DNA from 3 places in the Caldimonas hydrothermalis genome. Region 2 is predicted to be linked to each of the others. Evidence: predicted binding sites of a transcription regulator. Region 2 holds the regulator's gene; each other region holds the start of a gene.
What was found. Region 2 encodes LexA, which represses DNA repair genes until DNA is damaged. Its sites were predicted from a motif close to ACTGTATNNNNATACAGT; they were not measured.
Positions count from the first base shown of each region.

Region 1: a site for LexA is predicted at 1,760-1,777, ahead of recA (recombinase RecA). Genes of this name have one in related genera too.
Region 3: a site for LexA is predicted at 1,469-1,486, ahead of AC1ECW_RS14355 (PA0069 family radical SAM protein). Genes of this name have one in related genera too.

Region 1 is NZ_JBWQXA010000001.1:427,646-431,918, reverse strand. Features, by position in the region: gene AC1ECW_RS02150 (sensor histidine kinase) at 1-407, opposite strand, end outside; gene AC1ECW_RS02145 (response regulator) at 477-1,148, opposite strand; gene AC1ECW_RS02140 (MarR family winged helix-turn-helix transcriptional regulator) at 1,210-1,695, opposite strand; gene recA (recombinase RecA) at 1,836-2,951, shown strand; gene recX (recombination regulator RecX) at 2,958-3,410, shown strand; gene AC1ECW_RS02125 (M48 family metalloprotease) at 3,428-4,273, opposite strand, start outside.
Region 2 is NZ_JBWQXA010000004.1:21,659-25,931, forward strand. Features, by position in the region: gene AC1ECW_RS06975 (ABC transporter ATP-binding protein) at 1-224, shown strand, start outside; gene AC1ECW_RS06980 (hypothetical protein) at 267-1,046, opposite strand; gene lexA (transcriptional repressor LexA) at 1,202-1,882, opposite strand; gene AC1ECW_RS06990 (asparaginase) at 2,024-2,956, shown strand; gene AC1ECW_RS06995 (organic hydroperoxide resistance protein) at 2,966-3,391, opposite strand; gene AC1ECW_RS07000 (MarR family winged helix-turn-helix transcriptional regulator) at 3,430-3,933, opposite strand; gene AC1ECW_RS07005 (ABC-F family ATP-binding cassette domain-containing protein) at 4,029-4,273, opposite strand, start outside.
Region 3 is NZ_JBWQXA010000012.1:96,278-100,550, forward strand. Features, by position in the region: gene AC1ECW_RS14350 (hypothetical protein) at 1-339, shown strand, start outside; gene AC1ECW_RS14355 (PA0069 family radical SAM protein) at 350-1,450, opposite strand; gene AC1ECW_RS14360 (hypothetical protein) at 1,585-1,731, shown strand; gene AC1ECW_RS14365 (NAD(P)H-dependent flavin oxidoreductase) at 1,872-2,828, opposite strand; gene AC1ECW_RS14370 (acyl-CoA dehydrogenase) at 2,844-4,273, opposite strand, start outside.

The sequences.
Region 1 (4,273 bases), on a different contig from region 2:
ACCTGCACCAGGGCATGCTGGCCTTCGTCGGCGCCGGGCACCTCCACCCAGACATAGGCCACGCGGATGGGCACGTTGTCGATCTCGTCGGCGCGCAGCTTCACCGTGCCCGGGTCGTGCGGCTCCTCGGCCACCGGCACTGGCAGGCTGCGGTCGCCGCTGACGAACTCGCCGCGCACCCCCAGCACCTGGAAGTAGATGTCATCCGCGTTGTCGGCCTTGAGGAACTCCGAGATCGTGGGCGGCAGCTGGAGCACCACCTCGTTGTGCGAGACTGCCACTTGCTGCGCGAGATTGCGCGCCGTCTCGGTGAGCGCGCGGTCGAAGGGCCGGTTGGCGATGTTCTCGGCCACCACCCAGGTCAGCCCCACGCTCATCGGCCACAGCAGCAGCAGCGGCGCGAGCATCCAGTCGAGGATCTCGCCGAAGAGCGAACGCTGCTCGCGGGCCAAGGTGGGATGCCTGTGTCTCGTGCGTTACTGCGGGATCTTCTCAAGGCAGTAGCCCAGGCCGCGCACGGTGGCGATGCGGATGGGCCCCTGCTCGATCTTTTTGCGCAGGCGGTGGATGTAGACCTCGATGGCGTTGTTGCTCACCTCATCGCCCCACTCGCACAGGCGCTCGACGAGCTGGTCCTTGCTCACGAGCCGGCCGGTGCGCTGCAGCAGCACCTCCAGCAGGCTCAGCTCGCGTGCCGACAGCTCGATCATCTGGTCGTTGATGTAGGCCACGCGCCCGGTCTGATCGAAGGTCAGCGGCCCGTGCTTGATCAGCGTGGAGGCCGCACCCAGGCCACGGCGCGTCAGCGCCCGCACGCGCGCTTCCAGCTCCTGCAGCGAAAAGGGCTTGGCCATGTAGTCGTCGGCGCCCAGGTCCAGGCCCTTGACGCGTTCCTCGATGCTGTCGGCCGCCGTGAGGATGAGCACCGGGGTGGACGTGCCGCGCGCGCGCAGCCGGCGCAGCACCTCCAGGCCGTGCAGCTTGGGTAAGCCCAGGTCAAGGATGATGAGGTCGAACTCGTGCGAAGCCAGCGCCGCGTCGGCCTCGGTGCCCGAGCCGACCTGGTCGACCGCGTAGCCCGCGCCGCGCAGCGAGCGCAGCAGGCCGTCGGCCAGCACTTGATCGTCTTCCGCGATCAGGATGCGCATGGCTGTCTCCTCACAGTGTGAGCTCTCGATTCTAGGCGAGCGCACCTCACGCTGCCTTGCGTCAGGCCGCCCCGCCTGCGGCATAAGCCTCCAGCCCCAGCATGACGACCGTGGCCACCTCGTGGCCCACTTCGGCGCGGAATTCGGCCTCGGCCTGGGCCACGGCGCGCCGGAAGGCGTCCAGCCAGGCCAGGCCGGTGGGGGTGAAACGCACGAGCCGCGCACGCGCGTCGCGCGGGTCGGCCTCGCGCACCACCAGGCCCCAGGCCTCGCACTGGTCCACCAGGTCGCCCATGGCCTGCTTGCTCATGCCGGCGCGGGCCGCCAGCTCGGTCAGGCGCGAACCCTCCAGCGCCAGGTGGCGGGTGATGTGGATGTGCGCGGCCGTCACCTGCTGACGCGCCGCGAGGTGGGCCAGGGCCAGCGGCACCTCCACATCGCGGGCCATCAGCGCGAGCACCCGGGCATCGAAGCGGCGCAGGGCATGGCCCAGCAGGCGGCCCAGGTGGATCTGGCGCCAGGTGTCATCGGGGGAGGAGGAGTACATGCCTTGATAGTAAGGCAAACTGACTAAAAAACCTGTTTACTCGGAGGTACGACCCCCGCAGAATACTGTTCATGCATCCAGCCTGTGTGCAAAGACAGGCTCCCAGGACACCCATCGCCAACCCTCAAGGAGAAAGATTCGTGGACGCACCCGTCAAGGCCCTGAACACCGAAAAAGCCAAGGCCCTGCAGGCCGCGCTGGCCCAGATCGAGAAGCAGTTCGGCAAGGGCTCGATCATGCGGCTGGGCGAGGGCGAAGCCGTCGAGGACATCCAGGTGGTGTCCACCGGTTCGCTGGGCCTGGACATCGCCCTGGGCGTGGGCGGCCTGCCCCGTGGCCGCGTGATCGAGATCTACGGCCCGGAGTCCTCGGGCAAGACCACGCTGACGCTGCAGGTGGTGGCGCAGATGCAAAAGCAAGGCGGCGTGTGCGCCTTCATCGACGCCGAACACGCGCTGGACGTGCAGTACGCGCAGAAGCTGGGCGTGAACCTGCAGGACCTGCTCATCAGCCAGCCCGACACCGGCGAGCAGGCCCTCGAAATCGTCGATGCCCTGGTGCGCTCGGGCTCGGTCGACCTCGTCATCATCGACTCGGTGGCCGCCCTCACGCCCAAGGCCGAGATCGAAGGCGAGATGGGCGACGCTCTGCCCGGCCTGCAAGCCCGCCTGATGAGCCAGGCGCTGCGCAAGCTCACGGCCACGATCAAGAAGACCAACTGCATGGTCATCTTCATCAACCAGATCCGCATGAAGATCGGCGTGATGTTCGGCTCGCCCGAAACCACCACCGGCGGCAACGCCTTGAAGTTCTATTCCTCGGTGCGCCTGGACATCCGCCGCGTGGGCTCGATCAAAAAGGGTGAGGAGGTCATTGGCAGCGAGACCAAGGTCAAGGTCGTGAAGAACAAGGTCTCGCCCCCGTTCAAGACCGCCGAGTTCGACATCCTGTACGGCGAAGGCATCTCGCGCGAAGGTGAGATCATCGACCTGGGCGTGAACACGCGCGTGCTCGAGAAGTCCGGAGCCTGGTATGCCTACAACGGCGAGAAGATCGGCCAGGGCAAGGACAATGCCCGCGAATTCCTGAAAGAGAACCCCGAGCTGGCCTTCGAGATCGAGAACAAGGTGCGCGAGGCCCTGGGGGTGCCGGCGCTGGCCGGCGCCGCGGCTTCGGCGGCCGACAAACCTGAAAAGGCCGCCGGCAAGGGCAAGGCCCGGGCCGCCAAGGACGCCGAAGTGCCCCTGGAGGAATGATCCGGCGTGGGCTTTGCCAAGCTCTCCCTCAAGGGCCGGGCGCTGAAGTACCTGGCCCAGCGTGAACATTCGCGCGCGGAGCTGGCGCGCAAGCTGGCGCCGCATGCCGATGACGCGGACGACATCAACGCCGTGCTCGACGCCTTGCAGGCCACAGGCTGGCTGAGCGAGGAGCGCTTCGTCGAATCGGTGCTGCACCGCAAGGCGGCCCGCCTGGGCACGGCGCGCATCCGCCAGGAACTGCAGCGTCACGGCCTGGCGCCGGAAGCGGTGGCCGGGGCTGTCGAGCAATTGCGCGACACCGAACTCGAACGCGCCCGTGCCGTCTGGACGCGCCGTTTCGGCGGCAACGCCCCCACCGATGCCACCGAGCGGGCGCGTCAGATGCGGTTCCTGGCTGCGCGCGGCTTTGCCACCGAGATCATCCGCCGCGTGGTGCGCGGCGGCGAGGACGACTGAGGCAGTTCACGCCCCGGTCAGCGCCCCATCTCCTCCCGGCGCCGCTGCAGCCATTCGGCCTCGATCTCCCGCAGCCGCACGTCGATCACCGAGGCCTCGATGAAGTCGGCGGAGCCTTCGGCGGGGCGGCTCAGCCGCTGTGCGGCACGCAGACGGTCGATCGCCCCTTGGAGATCGCCGAGCAGGTAGCGTGCCTCGGCCTGGGCACGGATGCCGCGCAGCGGCTGGCCCAGGCGTTCCCAGGCCTGCCCGAGCAGTTCCCAGGCGCGGTGGTCGCGCGGGTGCAGCGAGGCCCAGGTCTGCAGGTCCTCGGTGGCGCGTCGCCAGGCGACGGGGTCCGCGCCGCCGTCGGCCAAGATGGCCTGGGCCCCCAGCAGCTCGCTGGCGCGTGAGCCGTCGCGGCGGTGGGGGGCCAGGGCGGCCTGGGCCTGGGCGGCCTCGCCCTGGGCCAGGGCCAGGTCGGCACGGACCAGGGCCAGGGCCCGGGTGGCACGGGGGTCGCCCTGCACCAGGGGCTGGGCGCGTTCGAGCGCGGCGCGCATGCGCGGCCAGTCGCGCAAGGCGGCCGCGGCATGGGCCTCGGTGCTGGCTTGCAGCAAGGCGCCGGCGCGGTCCGGCGAGGGGCTGCCTTCGGTGGCCAGCCAGTTGCGAGCCGCATCGGGGCGCGGGTCCATCAGCACACGCGCACGGCCTTGCATCAGGGCATGCTCCAGCGTGGGCGACGGCGGTGTGCGGCCGTTCAGGCCGGTGCGTGTGCGGGCCTCGCCGATGCGTTCGCTGGTCAGCGGGTGGCTGCGCAGGTAGGGGAAGGCGTTGTTGTCGTTCAGGCGCGAGACCTGCTGCAGCCGCTCGAACATGCTGGG
Region 2 (4,273 bases):
AGCAGATACTCGGTCTGCTGCAGAGGCTGCAGCGCGAGCACGGTCTGGCCTACTTGCTCATCACCCACGATGTGGACGTGATCCGTGCGATGGCCCACCGCGTCATCGTGATGAAGGACGGTGTGGTGGTCGAGTCCGGCGAGATGCATGAGGTGCTCGATGCGCCGCGCCATCCGTACACGCAGCGGCTCGTGGCCGCGGCCACCGTGCCCGTCTCCGCCTGAGCGTCGAGAGCACCCCGTCACCACGGCTCAGGCTGCCAGGGCTCAGGCTGCCAGGGGCCACCCCTCGTCTTCCCGGCGCGCCAGGCGCTCGAGTTCGTCACACACCTGGGCCAAGGTGCCGCACAAGGCCGTGCGGCGCCGGTCGGCCGGATCGACGGCCACCTTCAGAGCGGCCATGGGTGCGAGGCCCATTGGCGGCTTCACGCCGCCTTCGTCATCCAGCGACACCCGAACGAGCACCGCGGCCGCACTGGCCGGGGTCTGCACACGCACATCCCAGTGGCAGCCTCGGCCCGGCAGCAGGCTCAGACGAACCTCCGCCGGGCTGTCGTCCCAGCGCGTTAGGGCCGGACGTACGAGCAGCACATGGGCGGCGTGACGGCGGGCGGCACGCGAGAGCGCACGCCAGGCGGAGGCAGACATCTCCTGGGCCCACAGCAGCAGCAGGCCTGCGGGGTGGGCCTGAAGCCACTGGACGCCGGCCTGGACCGGGCTCTGCGGCGCGGCGCCCGGCCAGCAGCAGGTGAGAGGCCCGTCGAGCGACAGCAGCCCCGGGTGGTGGGGCAGGCTACGCGGCGGCTGGACCAGGGCCAGGGGGCGCCCCTCTTGCACGCCGCGTCGAATGGCGTTTTCGAACAATCGCCATTCGGCCTCACCGGCCTGGGGGGTGCACACTTCCAGCACTTGACCGGCCAGCCAGCCCCCGCCGGGCAAAGCGGCATCAAGGCGAGCATGGCCCGTGGGCAGGCAGCGGGGCAAGGCGGGCCGGGGCTGCAGCCGCATGCGTTGCCACCACGGTGTGGGAAAAGCCGAGTCGTTCATGTCCATCTCCGAAGATCAACCAACCACATGACATTCGGCAGGATTGGGACGGGTGCTGCGCCCAAGGCGCAGCGGGCCAGGCTGCAGGGCCTGTGCGAGGGGACACCCCTTCGCACCTGCGCCCACCACCTGCAGCAGGCCGGAAGCGGCAGCGGCTACATCAGCATGGTGTTGCGGATCAGGCCCACGGCGATGCCTTCGAGCTCGAAGTCCTGGCCGGGCTCGACGACGATGGTGGGGTAGTCGGGGTTCTCGGCCACCAGTTCGATGTGACCCCGTTGGCGGCGCAGGCGCTTGACCGTGACCTCGTCGCCCAGGCGGGCCACGACGATCTGGCCGTTCTTGGCCTCGCGCGTGGCCTGCACGGCCAGCAGGTCGCCGTCGAGGATGCCGGCGTCGCGCATGCTCATGCCGCGCACCTTCAGCAGAAAGTCGGGCTTGCGCTGGAACAGGCCGGCCTCGACGTGGTAAGTCTGGTCGATGTGCTCCTGCGCCAGGATGGGGCTGCCTGCGGCGACACGGCCCACCAGGGGCAGGGCGAGCTGGGCCAGGCCGGGCAGCGGCAGGCTGAACTGGCGGATGCGCGACTCGGCCAGCGATCGCAATGTGTCAGACTTCAGCCTGATGCCCCGCGAGGTGCCGCCTACCAGCTCGATGACGCCCTTGCGGGCCAGGGCCTGCAGATGCTCCTCGGCGGCATTGGGCGAGCGGAAACCCAGTTCGGCAGCGATTTCGGCCCGCGTGGGGGGAGCACCGGTGCGCTCGATCGCGCTCTGGATGAGCTCGAGGATCTGCTGCTGGCGGGCCGTGAGCTTGGGGGTCTCGAACGTGTCCATGGGCGTGGGTCGGGTGGTGGGTGGCGGCCATTGGCCGGGCTGATGGCGATCGCCCCGGCCCGGTGTACGTCCTGGCTGCACACTGACTGGTTGCGCATCCAGTATCTGTATTTTTATCCAGCTTCCAGAAAAATGCAAAACATGCACCAGACCGTCGTGGTCATCGGCACGGGCGGCACGATTGCCGGCACGGCCGCCAGCGCGGCCGACCATACCGGCTACACCGCGGCCCAGATTGGCGTGGCGCAGTTGCTGGCGTCCGTGCCAGCGCTGTCCGGCCAGCCTCTGGAGATGCTCCAGCTCGCCCAGGTGGACAGCAAGGACATGGACTTCGGTGTGTGGCGCGAGCTGGCCCGGGCCGTGGACCGTGCGGTGGCGCGGCCCGAGGTGGCCGGGGTCGTCATCACGCATGGCACTGACACCCTGGAGGAGACCGCCTGGTTCCTGCAGGCCGTGCTGGCGCCGGCCAAGCCGGTGGTGCTGACGGCGGCGATGCGTCCGGCCACGGCCTTGTCGGCCGACGGGCCACAGAACCTGGCCGATGCCGTGACGGTGGCGGCTTGGCCGCAGGCCCGGGGGGTGGTGGCCGTGCTGTCGGGCCGGGTGCACGCGGCGGCCGATGTGCGCAAGGCTCACACCTACCGGGTGGACGCTTTCGATTCCGGCGATGCAGGACCGGTGGCGCTGGTGGAGGCAGGCCGGTTGCGCATTCTGCGCCCCTGGCCGCAGGGACCTGCGCTGGGCCTGCAAGCCCTGCTGGCCCTGGAGCCCACGGCGTGGCCCTGGGTGGAGATCGTCACGAGCGGGGCCGGTGCGCGGGCACAGGCCGTGCAAGCCCTGGTGCGCGCCGGTGTGCGCGGCCTCGTGGTGGCGGGCACCGGCAACGGCACCATCCATGTGGCCCTCGAAGCCGCCTTGACCGAGGCCCAGGCGCAGGGGGTGACGGTGTGGCGTGCCAGCCGTTGTGGCATGGGGCCGGTGCTCGGGGAGCATCCGCGGCAATGGCCCTCGGCCGGCACCTTGACCCCGGCCAAGGCCCGCGTGGCGCTGATGCTGGAGCTGATGCGGGCCTGAGCCCGGGGCTCAGACCAGGTGCAGTCGCACGTCGATGTTGTTGCGCGTGGCGTTGGAATAGGGGCACACCTGATGGGCGGCATGCACCAGGGCTTCGGCCTGGGTGCGTTCCATGCCGGGAAGGGACACGGCCAGGTCGACCTCGATGCCAAAGCCCTGGGCCACGGGCCCGATGCCCACCGTTGCCGTGATGGCGGTGTCGGCTGGCAGGGCGATCTTGCGCTGGGCGGCCACGAACTTCATGGCGCCAATGAAGCAGGCGGAGTAGCCCGCCGCGAAGAGTTGCTCGGGGTTCGTGCCGGGGCCGCCGGCACCGCCGAGTTCCCTGGGAGTGCTGAGCCGCAGGTCGAGGGCGCCGTCGGAGGACACCGAACGGCCGTCGCGGCCGCCGGTCGAGGTGGCTTGGGCCTGGTAGAGCACTTTTTCGAGAGGCATGGTCTTCCTTTCAGTGGGTGGGTGGGAGGGCAGGGGGCTCAGGCGGCCCGCCGTTTCACGGGGGCGATGGCCGAGGGGGTGGTGTGCAGGCTCAGACGCTGGCGCAGCCCGTGCAGGCGTTGACGCAACTCGGCGATCTCCTCCAGGCTGCACCGGGTAGCACAGGCCACTTCGACGGGCACCTGGACGGCGGCTTCACGCAGGGCCTCGCCCGCCGGGGTGAGGTGGACGATCACGCGGCGCTCATCGGCGCTGTCACGGCGGCGGTCCACCAGACCGGCCGACTGCAGGCGCTTGAGCAGGGGCGTGAGCGTGCCGGAATCGAGGAACAGCCGCTCGCCCAGTTCGCTCACCGTCTGCTCGCCATGCTCCCAAAGGACCAGCATCACCAGGTACTGCGGGTAGGTGAGGCTCAGCCGGTCGAGCAGGGGTTTGTAGAGCTTGGTCATCGCCAGTGACGTGGCGTAGAGCGCAAAGCACAACTGCTTGTCGAGCTGCAGCAGGCCCTGGGTGTCGGCGATGGGAGGGGTGGAATTCGGCATGGCTCAATTGTAATGCGCAATTTAATTGCGCGCAATTTAATTGTCGACAGAGAGGCCTATACCGGCCAGCCCGGCACCGGCTGGTGCCCGGCGCCTCAGGCTTCCAACTGGTCCAGCTGTTCGCTGAGTTCGAGCCAGCGCGTCTCGAGTTGCTCTATCTGTTCGCCGATCTCTTTGAGCCGGCGGCCTTGCTGAGCCCATTGCTCCGGCGTGCCTTCGCCGCCGGACAACGCCGCTTCGAGGGCGGCCTTCTCCTGACCCAGGGCGGCCAGCCGTTCGTCGATGGCGACCCGTTCCTTCTTCAAGGGCCGGGCCTTTTCGAGACGTTGCTGACGTTGCG
Region 3 (4,273 bases), on a different contig from region 2:
TCGTACGAGCACGATTTCAGCACCACCCTCGTCGGGCGCTGGCTCCATGCAGCCACCTACACACAGCGCAGCCAGCGATTCGAGTGGTCGAGCAACCTCGGTCTGTACCGCTTCTTCGGTGACCAGCGCCTGCTGTCCACCGAAGCCCTCTTGCGCGGCCGGGAAGGAGGGGGCGTCAACATCGAAGAGTACGGCCTGCAACTGAGCTGGGAGCAACCTATGCACGAGGACTGGCTGCTCGGTGAAGTCTCCCTGGGCCACTTCCGCGAACGCGAGACGGCTGACGAACCGCGCCGGGGCCTGTGGGCCCTGGGCCTGACGCTGAAGATCCGGTTCTGATCCCCCGGCTTCAAAACAGCTCGGCCTGGCGTTCGTCACCCGGGGGCTGGAAGGCCGTCGTGTCCAGGAGCGGTGCACGCCGCGCCACCCCGGCGCGGGCACAGGCCTTGTCGACGCGCTGAGCAATGAGCTGCGCCCACAGCCCCTCCCCCTTCATGCGCGAACCGAACTCGGCGCGGTAGTCCCTCCCGCCACGCAGATCACGCACCCTCGCCATGATGCGCCCGGCGCGCCCGGGCACATGCGCTTGCAGCCACTGCTGGAACAGCGGGTTCACCTCCCAGGGCAGACGCAAGACCGTGTAATGGATCGATGCAGCCCCCGCGTCGGCCGCTGCATCGATCAGCCGCTCGATCTCGGGCTCGTTCAGGAAGGGAATGATCGGCGCCACATTCACACCCACCGGCACGCCGGCGCGGGCCAGCGTCCGCACTGTCTGCAAGCGCCGATGCGGTGCCGCCGCGCGCGGCTCGAGGCGGCGGCACAGTGCAGCGTCCATCGTCGTCACGCTCACGAAAACCATCGCCCGGCCTTCGGCAGCATCGGCGGCGATCAGGTCGAGGTCACGCTCCACGCCCGAGGACTTGGTGACGATGGTGTACGGGTGTCGGCAGCGATGCAGCACCTCCAGCACCGAGCGCGTGAGCCCCAGGCGGCGCTCGATGGGCTGGTAGGCATCGGTGGCCGAGCCGATGTTGATCGGGCTCACCCGGTAAGCAGGCCGCGCCAGTTCCCGTGCCAGCACCTCGGCTGCATTGACCTTCGCCACCAGCTTCGTTTCGAAGTCCAGCCCGGGCGACAGATTCAGGTAGCTGTGCGTGGGCCGCGCGTAGCAGTAGATGCAGCCATGCTCGCACCCCCGGTAGGGGTTGATCGACCACTCGAAGGGAATGTCGGGCGAGTCGTTCGGGCTGAGCAGGGAGCGCACGCGCTCTTCGCTCACCTCGGTGCGCGGCGCCGGGGCCGCCCCATCGGACGCCGAGTCCGCCTGCGCCAGCGAGTCCCATCCATCGTCAAACCATTCGCGCTCGCTGCTTTCGAAACGATGGGCCAGCCGCCAACCCGTGCCACGGCCCTTGAAAACCAAAGGGTGGGAAGGGGGATTAGCCATGGAATCCGCGACCCAGAGACTGTATATACGTACAGTAATGGATCGCCACCCCGCTGTCAAACCCTCCCTCGGGTCGGACTCGGCCTTCCGTCCAATGACAACCCGATGCGGCGGGCCACCTCGACCACGGCCTTGTGGAAGGACTCGACGATGGGGGCCAACATGATGCGGCGCTCAACGCCCTGGACGAGGCGCTGACCCGACTGAGCGCCCAGGCCGCCCGGCTCCACCGGAAGATCGCCACCGAGGTGCAGGCCGACCGCCGGCGCGGGGGCACCTGACGCCGTTGGCGCAACGGCAGCGCCCCCTGAACCTCGTCATCCCGAGCCAACGCCGGCTCCCCGTTCGGCTTGGCCGTGCGCATGCCGGTCGGATTCGACAGGCATGCGGCTGACCTCCGCGAGGCCCCGGGGCGCTGCTCTCAGGCAGCACACAACTGGGCCTTGGCGGCCAGGTACTCGCTGCGCAGACGCTCGATGAAGACGCGCGCGGGCACCACCTCCTTGATGGCACCCACGCCCTGCCCGGCACCCCAGATGTCCTTCCAGGCCTTCTTCGCCCCCTCGCCACCGAAATTCATCTTGCTCGGGTCGCTCTCAGGCAAGGCGTCGGGGTCGAGGCCGGCACGCACGATGGAACCGCGCAGATAGTTCCCGTGAACCCCGGTGAAAAGGCTCGAATAGACGATGTCCTGGCTGGTGCTCTCGGTGATCATGCGCTTGTAGTCGTCCACCGCCCTCGCCTCCTCGGTGGCGATGAAGGCCGAGCCGATGTAGGCGAAGTCCGCCCCCATCGCGCGTGCGGCCAGAATGGCACGGCCATTGGCAATCGCTCCAGAGAGGGCCAGCGGGCCGTCGAACCACTCGCGGATCTCCTGCACCAGCGCGAAGGGGCTGGTGGTGCCTGCATGACCTCCGGCCCCGGCGGCCACGGCAATCAGCCCGTCGGCCCCCTTGTCGATGGCCTTGTGCGCGAAGGTGTTGTTGATGATGTCGTGCAGCACGATCCCGCCCCAGCGGTGCACGGCATCATTCACGTCCGTGCGCGCCCCCAGCGAAGTGATGATGATGGGCACCTTGTACTTCTCGCACAGCGCCATGTCGTGCTCGAGTCGGTCGTTGCTCTTGTGCACGATCTGGTTGATCGCAAAGGGAGCGGCAGGACGGTCCGGATGCTGGCGATCGTGGGCTGCCAGTGTCTCGGTGATCTCGGCCAGCCATTCGTCGAGCTGAGAAGCCGGGCGCGCATTGAGCGCCGGCATCGAGCCGACGATGCCGGCCTTGCACTGCTCGATCACGAGACGGGGATTGCTGATGATGAACAGCGGCGAGCCGATGACCGGCAGCGGCAGGTTCTGAAGAACGGTGGGCAGTGGCACGGGATGCTCCTCGACTCAAAAAGCCTCGATGTCCAGGCCCATCACGCTGTCGGCGCCGTCGACGATTGCGTCGCGCACGGCCGGCGCCTTGGCCAGGATGTGCTCGGCATAAAAGCGCACGGTGGCGATCTTCGCCTGCATGAAGGCGGTGTCCTCACCGGCGGCCAGCCGGTCCTCGGCCACCATCAGCGCACGCGCGAGCTGCCAGCCGGCCACCACGTTGCCCGCGAGCATCAGATAGGGCACGCTGCCGGCGAAAGCAGCGTTCGGACTCGCCTTGGCCTGGCTGACGATGAAGTCCACCACCTGCACGAAGGCTTCACGGGCAGCTTTCAGACGCTTGAGCACCGCGCGGGCGGCCACACTGTCGCGGCGAGCCAGTGCGGTCTCGGTGGCCTCGATCTGCCCTGCGATCGCCTTGGCCACCTGGCCGCCATCACGGGCCGTCTTACGGCCCACGAGATCGTTGGCCTGGATCGCCGTGGTCCCTTCATAGATGGGCAGGATGCGCGAGTCGCGGTAGTGCTGGGCCGCGCCGGTTTCTTCGATGAATCCCATGCCGCCGTGCACCTGCACCCCCAGGCTGGTCACCTCCAGGCTCATCTCGGTGCTGTAGCCCTTGACCAGCGGCACCATGAACTCATAGAAAGCCTGGTTCTGTTTGCGCACGTCCGCATCCGGGTGCGCGTGAGCAGCGTCGTAGGCGGCTGCGGCCGTGATGGCCATCGCGCGGCAACCCTCGGTGTACGCCCGCATCGTCATCAGCATCCGACGCACGTCCGGATGGTGGATGATGGGCGCGCTGCCCGGCTTGGAGCCATCCACCGGGCGGGACTGGATGCGCTCCTTTGCATAGGCCACGGCCTGCTGATAGGCCCGCTCGGCCACCGCGATGCCCTGCACACCCACGGCATAGCGGGCTGCATTCATCATGATGAACATGTACTCCAGGCCGCGGTTCTCCTGCCCCACCAGGTAGCCCACGGCCCCGCCATGGTCGCCAAACTGCAGCACCGCCGTCGGGCTGGCCTTGATGCCCAGCTTGTGCTCGATGCTCACGCAGTGCACGTCATTGCGTTCGCCGAGCGTGCCGTCGGGCTTGACCAGGAACTTCGGCACGATGAACAGCGAGATGCCTTTCACCCCTTCGGGCGCACCGCTCACGCGGGCCAGCACGAGGTGGACGATGTTCTCAGCCATGTCGTGCTCACCGTAGGTGATGAAGATCTTGGTGCCAAAGAGCTTGTAAGTGCCGTCCGGCTGAGGCTCGGCACGCGTGCGCACCAGGGCCAGATCCGATCCCGCCTGAGGCTCGGTGAGGTTCATCGTGCCCGTCCACTGCCCCGAGATCATTTTGGGGATGTAGGTGCGCTGCTGCTCGGGTGAGCCGGCCGTCAGCAGCGCCTCGATGGCGCCATCGGTCAGCAGCGGGCACAGCGCGAAGC